Regions from separate parts of the Streptomyces sp. JNUCC 63 genome, predicted to be linked through region 2. Evidence: predicted binding sites of a transcription regulator. Region 2 holds the regulator's gene; each other region holds the start of a gene.

Region 1 (4,252 bases), 1.1 Mb from region 2:
GAGGTCCGAGCCTTCGAACTCGGGCAGCCAGTAGCGGCGCGTGGAGGCGTGGAAGACGTCCACGCCGGCCGTCGCGAGCGGGGACAGGATCGCCTCGAGCTCCTCCGGGGTCTCGGCCAGGCGGGCGTCGTAGACGTCCCCCTTCCACTGCGAGTACCGGAAGACGACGGGGAACTCGGGCGAGACGGACTCGCGGACCGCGGCCACGATCTCGGCGGCGAACTTCGTCCGGGCCACCGCATCGCCCCCGTAGGCGTCGGTGCGGCGGTTGGTGCCGGACCAGAGGAACTGGTCGATCAGATAGCCGTGGGCGCCGTGCAGTTCCACGCCGTCGAAGCCGATGCGCTCCGCGGCGGCGGCCGCCTCGGCGAACGCGCCGATGACGTCGTCGATGTCGGCCCGGGTCATCGCCTTGCCGGTGACCTCAAACTCGCCGACGCGCAGTCCGGAGGGGCCGACCGGCGGCGCGTCCGGGAACGGCGGCCGGTTCGGCTCGCGGACCATGCCGATGTGCCACAGCTGCGGCATGATCGCGCCGCCCGCCGCGTGCACGGCCTCGGCGACCCTCGCCCAGCCCGCGAGCTGCTCCTCGCCGTGGAACCGCGGCACCCGGCTGCTCCCACCGGCCGAGTCGTGCCCCACGTACGTGCCTTCGGTGACGATCAGCCCGACACCGGCGGCGGCGCGGCGGGCGTAGTACGACAGCACGTCCTCGCCCGGGACGCCGCCCGGCGAGAACATTCGGGTCATCGGCGCCATCACGATCCGGTTGGGGACGGTGAGGCCGTTCAGCGTGACGGAGCGGGAGAGGATCCGTGCCGCGCGGGAGGCGGACTCGGACCCGGACGCGGGCTCCGGAGCGGTGACGGTCACGTTGGGGCTCCTTGGAATCGGTCGATACCGAGTGGTATGTGCACACGCATGAATTGCGCGCACCGGCGTCAACCGCCTTGCCCGCCAAGGCATTCCACCGCTTGCCGGCTGTGACCCGGAACACGCCGAGGGCGGCACCCCCTGCTTCCAGGGAGTGCCGCCCTCGGTACGTGAAGGACGGATCCGATCCTCGAAAGGATCAGAAGTCCATGTCACCGCCCGGCATGCCGCCGCCGGCCGGCGCGGCGGCCTTCTCCGGCTTGTCGGCGATGACGGCCTCGGTGGTGAGGAACAGCGCGGCGATGGAGGCGGCGTTCTGCAGCGCGGAACGGGTCACCTTCGCCGGGTCGATGATGCCCTCGGCGATCATGTCGACGTACTCGCCGGTGGCGGCGTTCAGACCGTGACCGACGGTCAGGTTGCGCACCTTCTCCACGACGACGCCGCCCTCGAGACCACCGTTGACGGCGATCTGCTTCAGCGGGGCCTCCAGGGCCAGCTTCACGGCGTTGGCGCCGGTCGCCTCGTCACCCTCGAGCTCCAGCTTCTCGAAGACCTGGGAGGCCTGCAGCAGGGCCACGCCACCACCGGCGACGATGCCCTCCTCGACGGCCGCCTTGGCGTTGCGCACGGCGTCCTCGATGCGGTGCTTGCGCTCCTTGAGCTCCACCTCGGTGGCGGCACCGGCCTTGATGACCGCGACGCCGCCGGCGAGCTTGGCCAGACGCTCCTGCAGCTTCTCGCGGTCGTAGTCGGAGTCGCTGTTCTCGATCTCGGCGCGGATCTGGTTCACACGGCCCGCGACCTGGTCGGCGGAGCCGGCACCGTCGACGATGGTGGTCTCGTCCTTGGTGATGACGACCTTGCGGGCGCGACCCAGGAGGTCCAGGGTCGCGTTCTCCAGCTTGAGGCCGACCTCCTCGGAGATGACCTCGCCGCCCGTGAGGATGGCGATGTCGCCGAGCATGGCCTTGCGGCGGTCGCCGAAGCCCGGGGCCTTGACGGCGACGGACTTGAAGGTGCCGCGGATCTTGTTGACGACCAGGGTCGACAGGGCCTCGCCCTCGACGTCCTCGGCGATGATCAGCAGCGGCTTGCCCGACTGCATGACCTTCTCCAGCAGCGGGAGCAGGTCCTTGACCGAGGAGATCTTGGAGTTGGCGATGAGGATGTACGGGTCCTCGAGCGACGCCTCCATGCGCTCCATGTCGGTCGCGAAGTAGGCGGAGATGTAGCCCTTGTCGAAGCGCATGCCCTCGGTGAGCTCGAGCTCCAGACCGAAGGTCTGCGACTCCTCGACGGTGATGACGCCTTCCTTGCCGACCTTGTCCATGGCCTCGGCGATGAGCTCGCCGATCTGGGTGTCGGCGGCGGAGATGGAGGCGGTGGAGGCGATCTGCTCCTTGGTCTCGACCTCCTTGGCCTGGTCGAGCAGGGCGGCGGAGACGGCCTCGACGGCCTTCTCGATACCGCGCTTGAGAGCCATCGGGTTGGCACCGGCGGCGACGTTGCGCAGGCCCTCCTTGACCAGGGCCTGGGCGAGCACGGTCGCGGTGGTCGTACCGTCACCGGCGACGTCGTCCGTCTTCTTGGCGACTTCCTTGACCAGCTCGGCGCCGATCTTCTCGTACGGGTCCTCGAGCTCGATCTCCTTGGCGATGGAGACACCGTCGTTGGTGATCGTGGGGGCGCCCCACTTCTTCTCGAGGACGACGTTGCGGCCCTTGGGGCCGAGGGTCACCTTGACGGCGTCCGCGAGCTGGTTCATGCCGCGCTCGAGGCCGCGCCGCGCCTCCTCGTCGAACGCGATGATCTTGGCCATGTGAAGTGGTCCCTCCAGGACTGGGGGTGATTCCTTCGGACCGCGCCCGCGCCCGCGACGGACGGCTCGCCGGCCGGTGGTTCCTTGCCCCACCCGGCCCGCGGGCCTCACCGACCCGGTCCTTCGTTGTCACTCTCACCTTCAGAGTGCTAACGCCAATGATTAGCACTCGGCATGGTCGAGTGCAAGCGCCTGAGGGGGATCAGCCCGGGGCGAACAGGACGAAGGGCCCACACCCCTCGAGGCGTGGGCCCTTCGCGTGAAGAACGTTCAGGCGGTGACGCGCACCATGTCGGCCTGCGGGCCCTTCTGACCCTGCGAGATCTCGAACTCGACCCGCTGGCCCTCTTCCAGCGTGCGGTAGCCGTCCATCTGGATCGCGCTGTAGTGGACGAAGACGTCCGCACCACCGTCGACCGCGATGAAGCCGTACCCCTTCTCCGCGTTGAACCACTTGACGGTGCCCTGAGCCATGCCTAACTCCCCTATTACTGGCCCTTGCACAGATCCACACTTCGCGGACCCGGGTCAGACCTCACCCCCCATGGATTGGGGGCGTGCGCCGGAACGCGTCGACCGCGGCTGAATGTATCTGTCCAACTGCCGTCTGCAACAGGTCAATCGGACGAGAAATCTGGATGTGCGCGGTCCGGAATATGGTGAGGATTCGCCCGAATTCAAGGCAACTCGGGCCCCACAAACAAGGCAAATGCCACAAAAAGCCCGCACACTTTGGCTACTTCTCGTCGGGCGTGCGGCAGGAATTCATGGCTCCGGATCCGGGGATCAGGGGCGTGTTCCCCAACTCTACCGCGCTCAATCACACAGAATTGCCCCCTCCGCTTCTCTCACGGAGGGGGCAGTTCGGTGGACTCTCGGTGACGGACGTCACCGAGGGCGACGAGCGTCCGCGGGGACGGTCAGCCGCCGGCGACGGCCGGGATGATCGAGACGCCCGCGCCGTCCGGCGTGGCCGTCCCGAGCCCCTGCTCGAACCGGACGTCGTCGTCGTTGACGTAGACGTTGACGAAGCGGCGCAGCTTGCCCTGGTCGTCCAGGACGCGGGCGGCGATGCCCGTGTGGTTCTTCTCCAGGTCGGAGATGACCTCACCGAGGGTCGTCCCCTCGGCACTGACCTCGGCCCGGCCGCCGGTGTAGGGGCGAAGGATGGTGGGGATGCGAACGGTCACGCTCATTACAGGCCAGCCTCTCGGAAGGAGTCCAGGGTCGGACGGATCGTCGCGGTGAGGCCGGTGCCCGCCACCGCGTCCAGCGTCTTCAGGCCGTCGCCGGTGTTGAGGACGACGGTGGTCTTCGTCGGGTCGAGGGCGCCGGCCTCGATCAGCTTCTTCGTCACGCCGACCGTCACACCGCCGGCCGTCTCCGCGAAGATGCCCTCGGTGCGGGCGAGCAGCTTGATGGCGTCCACGACCTGCTCGTCCGTCACATCCTCCACCGCACCGCCCGTTCGGCGCGCGATGTCCAGGACGTACGGGCCGTCCGCGGGGTTGCCGATGGCGAGCGACTTGGCGATGGTGTCCGGCTTCTGCGGCCGTA
Region 2 (4,252 bases):
TGCTTGGTCGTCGCCGCGTCCGCGACCTCGGGGAAGCGGACCCGGCGGGACTGCTTGCCGGCCTCACGGGCGGTCGAGCGCCACTTGCCGAGCGCCTTCAGCCCCCGGTCGCCCCTCCACTGCGTGATGCAGCGGGATGCGGCCCACGGCACGATCGCGTCGACGCCGACCTCGGTCATCGTCTCCACGGCGAGCTCGCCCCGGTCGCCCTTGGGGAGGGCCTGGACGACGGTGATACGGGGGGTCTCCGGCGGTTCCTCGACCAGGGACTCCAGGTCGGTGATCACCAGCCGGTCCTTGCCCTCGGCGGCCTTCACCACGCCCTCGATCCAGCGCCCCCGGCCGTCGGTGAGCACCACGTCCTCGCCCGGTCGCAGCCGCTTGACCGAGACCGCGTGCCGCCCTTCGGGCCCGTCGAGTACGAACTCCGGTCCGATGCCGTCCAGTTGGTCGACGATGAACACCGGCGCGGTCATCGCGCACCACCTCTCGCCGCCGGACGGGCCGACAACGCCGTCCTGGCCGCGTCGAGTTCGTCCATCAGCACCCCCACCAGCTGCCCGGCGGGCAGCTCGCGGGCCATCCGGTGGCCCTGCCCCGCCCACAGCGCCATGCCCTGCGCGTCGTCCGCCTTCGCTGCCGCCTTGCGCAGTGGTGAGGTGAGGTGGTGGACCTCCGGGTAGGCGGCGGGCGCATACGGGCCGTGCTCCCGCATGAAGCGGTTGACCAGCCCGCGGGCCGGCCGCCCCGAGAACGCGCGGGTCAGCTCCGTACGCGGGAACAGCGGGTCGGTCAGCGCCTGCTTGTGCACGGCGTACGCGCCGGACTCGGGGGTGGCGAGGAACGCCGTGCCGAGCTGGGCCGCGCTCGCGCCCGCCGCGAGTACGGCGGCGATCTGGCTGCCGCGCATGATGCCTCCGGCCGCGACGACCGGGATGTCCACCGCCTCACGGATCTGCGCGACGAGCGAGAGCACGCCGATCCCGGCGCCGTCGTTCTCCGGCAGGTCGCGGTGGGTGCCCTGGTGGCCACCGGCCTCCACGCCCTGGGCGATCACCGCGTCCGCGCCCGACCGGTCCACGGCGAGCGCCTCCTCGGCGGTCGTCGCGGTGACGAGGACGAACGTGCCGACCCGGTGCAGCGAGTCCACCACCTCGCGGGTGGGCACGCCGAAGAGGAAGGAGACCACCGGTACCGGGTCGTCCAGCAGCATGGCGAGTTTGGCGTCGTAGCCGTCATCGCGTCCGTTCTCCGGGTCACCGAGCTCGGTGTCGTACCAGCCGGCCTCGCCGGCCAGCTGCTGGGCGTAGAGGTCGACGGCGCCGGACTCGGCGCTCTCCGGCTGCGGCATGAACACGTTGACGCCGAAGGAACGGCCGGTCAGCCCGCGCAGCTGCTTGATCTCCTGGTACATGCCGTCCGCGGTCTTGTAACCGGCGGCGAGGAAGCCCAGTCCGCCCGCGTCGGACACCGCGGCGGCCAGCCCCGGCACCGAGGGACCGCCCGCCATGGGTGCCTGCACGATCGGGTGCGGGAAGAGATCGGTCAGCGCGGAGGACATGACCGCATGGTGTCACGCCCTCCGCACAAGTCCGAATCCGGGCGACCTCCGGCATATGCCGGAGGTATCCCCCGTCAGCGACCGTTGAACGCGTCCTTGAGCCGGGAGAACAACCCCTGCTGCCCCGGCTGGAACTGCCCCTGCGGGCGCTCCTCTCCGCGCAGCTTGGCCAGCTCGCGCAGCAGGCGCTCCTGCTCGGGGTCGAGCTTGGTCGGGGTCTGCACCTCGACGTGCACGATGAGGTCGCCGCGTCCGCCGCCGCGCAGATGCGTGACGCCCCGGCCGTGCAGCGGGATCGACTGGCCGGACTGGGTGCCCGGGCGGATGTCGACCTCCTCCAGGCCGTCCAGGGTCTCCAGCGGCACCTTGGTGCCGAGGGCCGCCGCGGTCATCGGGATGGTGACCGTGCAGTGCAGGTCGTCGCCGCGCCGCTGGAAGGTCTGATGCGGCAGCTCGTGGATCTCGACGTAGAGGTCACCGGCGGGGCCGCCGCCGGGGCCGACCTCGCCCTCGCCCGCGAGCTGGATGCGCGTGCCGTTGTCCACACCGGCCGGGATCTTCACGGTCAGCGTGCGGCGGGCGCGGATGCGGCCGTCGCCGGCGCACTCCGGGCACGGGGTGGGCACCACCGTGCCGAAACCCTGGCACTGGGGGCAGGGGCGGGAGGTCATGACCTGGCCCAGGAAGGACCGGGTGACCTGGGAGACCTCACCGCGGCCACGGCACATGTCGCACGTCTGAGCGCTGGTGCCGGGGGCCGCGCCCTCGCCGTTGCAGGTGTTGCACACGACGGCCGTGTCGACCTGGATGTCCTTCGTCGTGCCGAAGGCCGCCTCGTCCAGCTCGACCTCGAGCCGGATCATCGCGTCCTGGCCCCGGCGCGTGCGCGAACGCGGTCCGCGCTGCGACGCCGTACCGAAGAACGCGTCCATGATGTCGGAGAAGTTCCCGAAGGCGCCCGCCCCGAAGCCGCCGCCCGCGCCGGCGCCGCCGGACTGCGAGAGCGGGTCACCGCCGAGGTCGTAGACCTGCTTCTTCTGCGGGTCCGACAGCACCTCGTAGGCGGCGTTGATCTCCTTGAACCGCTCCTGGGTCTTCGGATCCGGGTTGACGTCCGGGTGCAGCTCGCGCGCGAGCCGCCGGAAGGCCTTCTTGATCTCTTCCTGCGACGCGTCGCGACGCACGCCGAGAACGGCGTAGTAGTCCGTGGCCACCTACGACTCCGCCAGGATCTGTCCGACGTACCGTGCCACTGCGCGTACCGCTCCCATCGTTCCCGGGTAGTCCATGCGGGTCGGTCCGACCACGCCGAGCTTGGCCACTGCCTCGCCGCCCGAACCGTAGCCGACCGACACGATGGACGTGGAGTTGAGTCCCTCGTGGGCGTTCTCGTGACCGATGCGCACGGTCATGCCCGGATTCTGCGTCTCACCGAGCAGCCTCAGCAGGACGACCTGCTCCTCCAGCGCCTCCAGGACGGGGCGGATGGTGAGCGGGAAGTCGTGCGCGAAGCGAGTCAGATTGGCGGTGCCGCCGATCACCAGCCGCTCCTCGTTCTCCTCGACGAGCGTCTCCAGGAGAGTGGACAGCACGGTCGAGACGGTACCGCGGTCCTCGACGTCGAAGCCCTCGGGCAGGTCCTCGACCAGCTGCGGGACGTCCGTGAAGCGGCGGCCTGCGACCCGGCTGTTCAGCCGCGCCCGCAGGTCGGCCAGCGACGTCTCCCCGAAGGGCGCGGGGCAGTCGATCATCCGCTGCTCGACCCGGCCGGTGTCCGTGATCAGCACGAGCATCACACGCGCGGGCGCGAGCGCCAGCAGCTCCACGTGCCGCACGGTCGAACGGGTCAGCGACGGATACTGCACCACGGCGACCTGCCGGGTCAGCTGCGCGAGCAGCCGCACCGTGCGGGCCACCACGTCGTCGAGGTCGACGGCGCCGCCGAGGAAGTTCTGGATGGCGCGCCGCTCCGGCGCGGTCATCGGCTTGACCTCGGCCAGCTTGTCGACGAACAGGCGGTACCCCTTGTCGGTGGGGATACGGCCGGCGCTGGTGTGCGGCTGGGCGATGTAGCCGTCTTCCTCCAGGGCCGCCATGTCGTTGCGGACCGTGGCCGGCGAGACACCGAGGTTGTGCCGCTCGGTCAGGGCCTTGGAGCCGACCGGCTCCTCGGTGCCGACGTAGTCCTGGACGATGGCGCGCAACACTTGAAGCCTTCGCTCACTGAGCACCGCGCACACCTCCAGAATCGTTGATCGGCTTCCCCACCTGGCACTCGGCGCATACGAGTGCCAGCTTTACCCGCCCAGTGTACGGCTGTCGGGTACACCCAGGGCAAGGCCGGTCCTGCGAGGCTAGCGTCGCCGTATGAGCGTGACTTGGGAAGAGCTGGGGTGGGAGCGGCTGGCGGACGGGGTCGGGCGGGTCCGCCTTCCGGTGTGGGACTGCACGGCCGGGCTGGTCGTCGGGGCGGGCCGCGCGCTGCTCGTCGACGCGGGAGCGAGCCTGGCGGAGGGCACGCGGCTGTGCGCGCAGGCGCGTGAACTCGCCGGCGGCGGTGTGACGCTTCTCGCGCTGACGCATCCGCACTTCGACCACGTCTTCGGGGCGGCGGCGTTCACGGACGCGGAGGTCTTCGCCGCCGAGGGCTCCCGCGCGGTGTACGACGGCACCGGGGGCGCGCGTGCCGAA
Region 3 (4,252 bases), 2.2 Mb from region 2:
CCGCGGCGTCGATGCCCTTCTTCAGGGCGGCCGGGGAGGCACCGGCGGCGACGTTCTTCAGGCCCTCGCGCACCAGCGCCTGGGCGAGCACGGTGGCGGTGGTGGTGCCGTCACCCGCGATGTCGTTGGTCTTGGTCGCCACCTCCTTCACCAGCTGGGCGCCGAGGTTCTCGTACGGGTCCTCGATCTCGACCTCGCGGGCGATGGTGACGCCGTCGTTGGTGATGGTGGGGGCGCCGAACTTCTTGTCGATGACGACGTTGCGGCCCTTGGGGCCGATCGTCACCTTGACCGTGTCGGCGAGCTTGTTGACGCCGCGCTCGAGGGCGCGACGGGCGTCCTCGTCGAACTTCAGGATCTTCGCCATGGCAGCGGGAGCCCTCTCGGAAATCTGGTGGAAAGACACTGCGCCCCGGGCGCCCGGCCTGTTATCGGTCGCGGGGGCCAGGGGCGCAGCTCATGGCAGGAATGCTGAGGTGACTTACTTCTCGATGATCGCGAGCACGTCGCGAGCCGAGAGAACGAGGTACTCCTCGTTGTTGTACTTCACCTCGGTGCCGCCGTACTTGCTGTAGAGCACGACGTCGCCGACCTTGACGTCGAGCGGAAGGCGGTTGCCGTCCTCGAAGCGGCCCGGGCCCACGGCCAGGACGACGCCCTCCTGGGGCTTCTCCTTGGCGGTGTCCGGGATGACCAGGCCAGAGGCCGTGGTCTGCTCGGCGTCCAGCGGCTGGACCACGATGCGGTCCTCGAGCGGCTTGATGGCAACCTTGGAGCTGGCGGTCGTCACGATCCGACCTCCCCCTTCGGAGATCTCACGGGGTTAACTGTCTGAGGTGGCGACCAGGTCGATCCGTCGTCGCGGGTGCCGGACCTGCCCGTCGCTTTGTTGGCACTCTCCAGGGGGGAGTGCCAGAGCCGAGACTATGACCGCGGTTAGCACTCGGTCAAGCGGAGTGCCAATTGCCTCGTGGCGCGTCGGCCGAGGGTTCGTTCTGATGTACGTCTGTGCAAGGTGCCGTTTCTTGCGGTGACCGTCCCTGGGGGCTGCGCCCCCAGACCCCCGCTTCGGCCTGGACGGCCTCGTCCTCAAGCTCCCCCGAGCTCTTCGAGCAGGGGGACCCCCAGGACGGGCTGGTTCTGCCGGCCTCGGCTGCAATGCGCCCGTAAGCCGGCTCAGAGGTAGTCCTGCAGGCGGCCCACCGTCAGACCCTCGCTCTGGATCTCGCGGAGCAAGCGCGTCGTGCGTTCGCGCAGCGACGGGCCCACGAGGTCGTCGTCCGAGGCGACCAGGAGGATGTCGCCGCGGCGCAGCTCGTGGGGGCCGTGGGTGAAGCGCAGGCCGGTGTCGGTCGTGGCGGCGCGCCACAGGACCACGGCCGAGACCCCGCAGTCGGCGGCGGCGCGCAGGGTCGTCGTGTCGTATCTGCCGTAGGGCGGCCGGAAGAGGCGGGGGCGGATGCCGAAGCGGGAGCGGAGTTTGTCGCGCTGACCGCAGATCTCGGCGCGCTGGCCGGCGTAGGGCAGGCCGCGCAGCGAGGGGTGGTCGAGGGTGTGGTTCTGCAGGTCCGCGCCGACCGACATCAGGTGCGCGAAGTGCCCGTACCCCGGCCCGACGATGCTGTCCGTGAGGAACATGCTGACCGGCAGCCGCAGTTCACGGACCATGTCGACGAACCGCGGATCCCTCTCCGCCCCGTCGTCGTAGGTGAGGAAGACGACCGGGTCGGACGTCCTGACGCGGTCCACGACCAGGGGCGGGCCGAGGGCCCGGGCGGTACCGGCGGTCCGCCGCGGACGGGCCGGCGGACTCGGCGGCGCGGGCAGCGGAGCCGCCAGGCCCCAGCGGCGGTACGGCGGCTCCGCCGCCGGACTGTGCGGCCGTACTCCCTGTGCCGCCTTCCGGCCGAGCCGCTCGATGGGGTCGACGGAGGTGGCACAGCCGGTCAGGCCGGCCAGCAGCGAGGCCGTGAGCAGGACCGCGGCCAGGCGGCCCGGCCGTACGGGCCGCAGCGTCACAGGTAGTCCTCCAGCCGGGCCACCGCGAACCCCTTGGCCGTCACATGGTTGAGGAACCGGCGCATGTCGTCGACCATCGTGCCGTTCCACTCGTTGCGGCCCCGGAAATGGGTGAGGACGATGTCCCCGGGGCGCAGCCGCTGGTCGTCCTCGCGGAACTCCCAGTGATCGACGTAGACCTCCTCGTTCCAGATCGGCGCGTACTCGATGCCGCAGGACTTGGCGGCGCGCAGGGTGTCCTGGTTGTAGTTGCCGTAGGGCGGGCGGAACACCTTCGGGCGCTTGCCGAACTCCTTCCGCATGACGTCCTGCATGCCGCAGATCTCGCGCCTCTGCTCCTCGTAGGACAGGCCCGGCAGGTACGGGTGGCGCAGGGTGTGGTTGTTGAGGGTGATCCCGGAGGCCTGCATCCTCCGGAAGTAGTCGTAGTCGTCCTCGATGAGGTAGTTGCTGAGGAACGCCGTGTACGGGACCTTCAGGTCGTTCATCATGCGCAGGAACGCGGGGTCCTTCTCCGAGCCGTCGTCGATGGTGAGGAAGACGACCTTGTCCTTGGTGGGGATCGTGGTGAAGACCGGGGGCAGGCCCCAGTCCTTCTGGTGGCCCACCTCGAAGCCCGGGCGGGCGGTGATCCTCGGTTTCGTGGCGGGCGGTGGCGGAGGCGTCAGCGGGACCTGCTCCAGGCCCCAGCGCTTGGCGGCCGCCGCCCGCTGCTCGTAGGAGGTGTGCAGGCGGTTGGCATAGGAGTCCAGGGCGCGGGCCGGGGGCGCCGGGAGGCGCTGCTGGCCGGGGGCCGGACTCACCTGTGTGCTCGACCGGGCACAGCCCGAGGTCAGGGCGGCGACGGCGAGAACCGCGAGCACGCCGCGGATCCCCGCCCTGCGAGACAAAGGCCCCCTGGGGCTCTTTTTGTCATTTTGTACTACTGGTCCCATGGCGCCGGATCCTCGCAGGCCGACGCCCGGAACCCGGGACGACACCGCGGCCTTGAGGCACACCATCCACCGGCCGGCCCACAATGAGCCGGTGAACGACCACCTCCACACCTTCGCCTCGCTGCTCACCCCCGAGGGCCGCGCCCTCCTGGACGAGGTGCGCGGCACCGACCCCGCCGACGAACTCGCCGTCGCCACCCGGCTGCGCCGCGAGCACCCCGCCGAGCTGGTGTCGGCGGCGCTCGGTCAGGCCCGGCTGCGGCAGCGGGCGGTGGCGAAGTTCGGGGCCGAGGACGCGGGGCGGATGTTCTTCACGCCGAACGGGGTGGAGCAGTCGACGCGGGCGAGCGTGGCGGCGTACCGGGCGGAACGGATGCGCGAACTGGGCGTGACCTCCGTCGCCGACCTGTGCTGCGGGATCGGCGGCGACGCGATCGCGCTGGCCCGCGCGGGGATCCGGGTCCTCGCCGTGGACCGGGACCCGCTGACGGTGGCCACGGCGCGGGCGAACGCGGAGGCCCTGGGACTCGCGGGCCTGATCGAGGTACTGGAGGCGGACGTGACGGAGGTGGACCCGTCGCCGTACGACGCCGTCTTCGTGGACCCGGCCCGCAGAGGCGGACGCGGCCGTATCTTCGACCCGGAGGCGTACTCGCCCCCGCTCTCCTGGGCCGTCGACACGGCCCTCGAAGCACCGCGCGCCGCCCTGAAGATCGCCCCCGGCATCCCGCACGAGGCGATCCCCCCGCAGGCCGAGGCCGAGTGGATCTCCGACGGCGGGGACGTGAAGGAGGCGGTGCTGTGGTTCGGCACCGAGCCGGGCCTGATCCGGGCCACCTTGCTCCCCGGCCCGCGCACCCTGCGCGCCCGCGGCCTGCCCGACCCCCGAGTCCGCACCCCGGGCCGCTACTTGTACGAACCGGACGGTGCGGTCATCCGCGCCCATCTCGTGGCCGAGGTCGCCGCGGACCTCGGCGGCGGCCTTCTCGACCCGTCCATCGCGTACATCACCGCCGACGAACTCCACCCCACCCCGTACGCCACCGCCTACGAGATCACCGACCAGCTCCCCTTCAACGCCAAGAAACTGAAGGCCCTGCTGCGCGAACGCGAGATCGGCACACTGACCGTGAAGAAGCGGGGCTCGGCGGTCGAACCGGAGGAACTGCGCCGCAAGGTCCTCCCCAAGCCGCAGGGAAGGAACACGGCAACCGTGTTCCTCACCCGCGTCGCGGGGGCGCCGACGATGCTGCTCGGGCACCCGGCGCGCTGACGCCCTCAGGCCGCGACGACGGCCT

Evidence for each region. The regulator HrcA, encoded in region 2, represses chaperone genes, less so after heat shock. The targets are predictions, from matches to a motif close to TTNGCACTCNGNNNNNCNGAGTGCNAA.
Region 1: the regulator HrcA is predicted to act here: its motif matches at 2,858-2,884, upstream of groL (chaperonin GroEL).
Region 3: the regulator HrcA is predicted to act here: its motif matches at 937-963, upstream of groES (co-chaperone GroES).

What each region holds. Positions count from the first base shown of each region.
Region 1 is NZ_CM135963.1:4,258,641-4,262,892, reverse strand. It holds gene ACX25U_RS19690 (NADH:flavin oxidoreductase) at 1-873, opposite strand, end outside; gene groL (chaperonin GroEL) at 1,073-2,695, opposite strand; gene ACX25U_RS19680 (cold-shock protein) at 2,966-3,169, opposite strand; gene ACX25U_RS19675 (MoaD/ThiS family protein) at 3,616-3,891, opposite strand; gene thrC (threonine synthase) at 3,891-4,252, opposite strand, start outside.
Region 2 is NZ_CM135963.1:5,356,075-5,360,326, reverse strand. It holds gene ACX25U_RS24585 (16S rRNA (uracil(1498)-N(3))-methyltransferase) at 1-476, opposite strand, end outside; gene ACX25U_RS24580 (nitronate monooxygenase) at 473-1,561, opposite strand; gene dnaJ (molecular chaperone DnaJ) at 1,636-2,775, opposite strand; gene hrcA (heat-inducible transcriptional repressor HrcA) at 2,776-3,792, opposite strand; gene ACX25U_RS24565 (MBL fold metallo-hydrolase) at 3,929-4,252, shown strand, end outside.
Region 3 is NZ_CM135963.1:3,146,397-3,150,648, forward strand. It holds gene groL (chaperonin GroEL) at 1-367, opposite strand, end outside; gene groES (co-chaperone GroES) at 482-790, opposite strand; gene ACX25U_RS14180 (polysaccharide deacetylase family protein) at 1,177-2,019, opposite strand; gene ACX25U_RS14185 (polysaccharide deacetylase family protein) at 2,016-2,954, opposite strand; gene ACX25U_RS14190 (THUMP-like domain-containing protein) at 3,046-4,227, shown strand; gene ACX25U_RS14195 (Uma2 family endonuclease) at 4,233-4,252, opposite strand, start outside.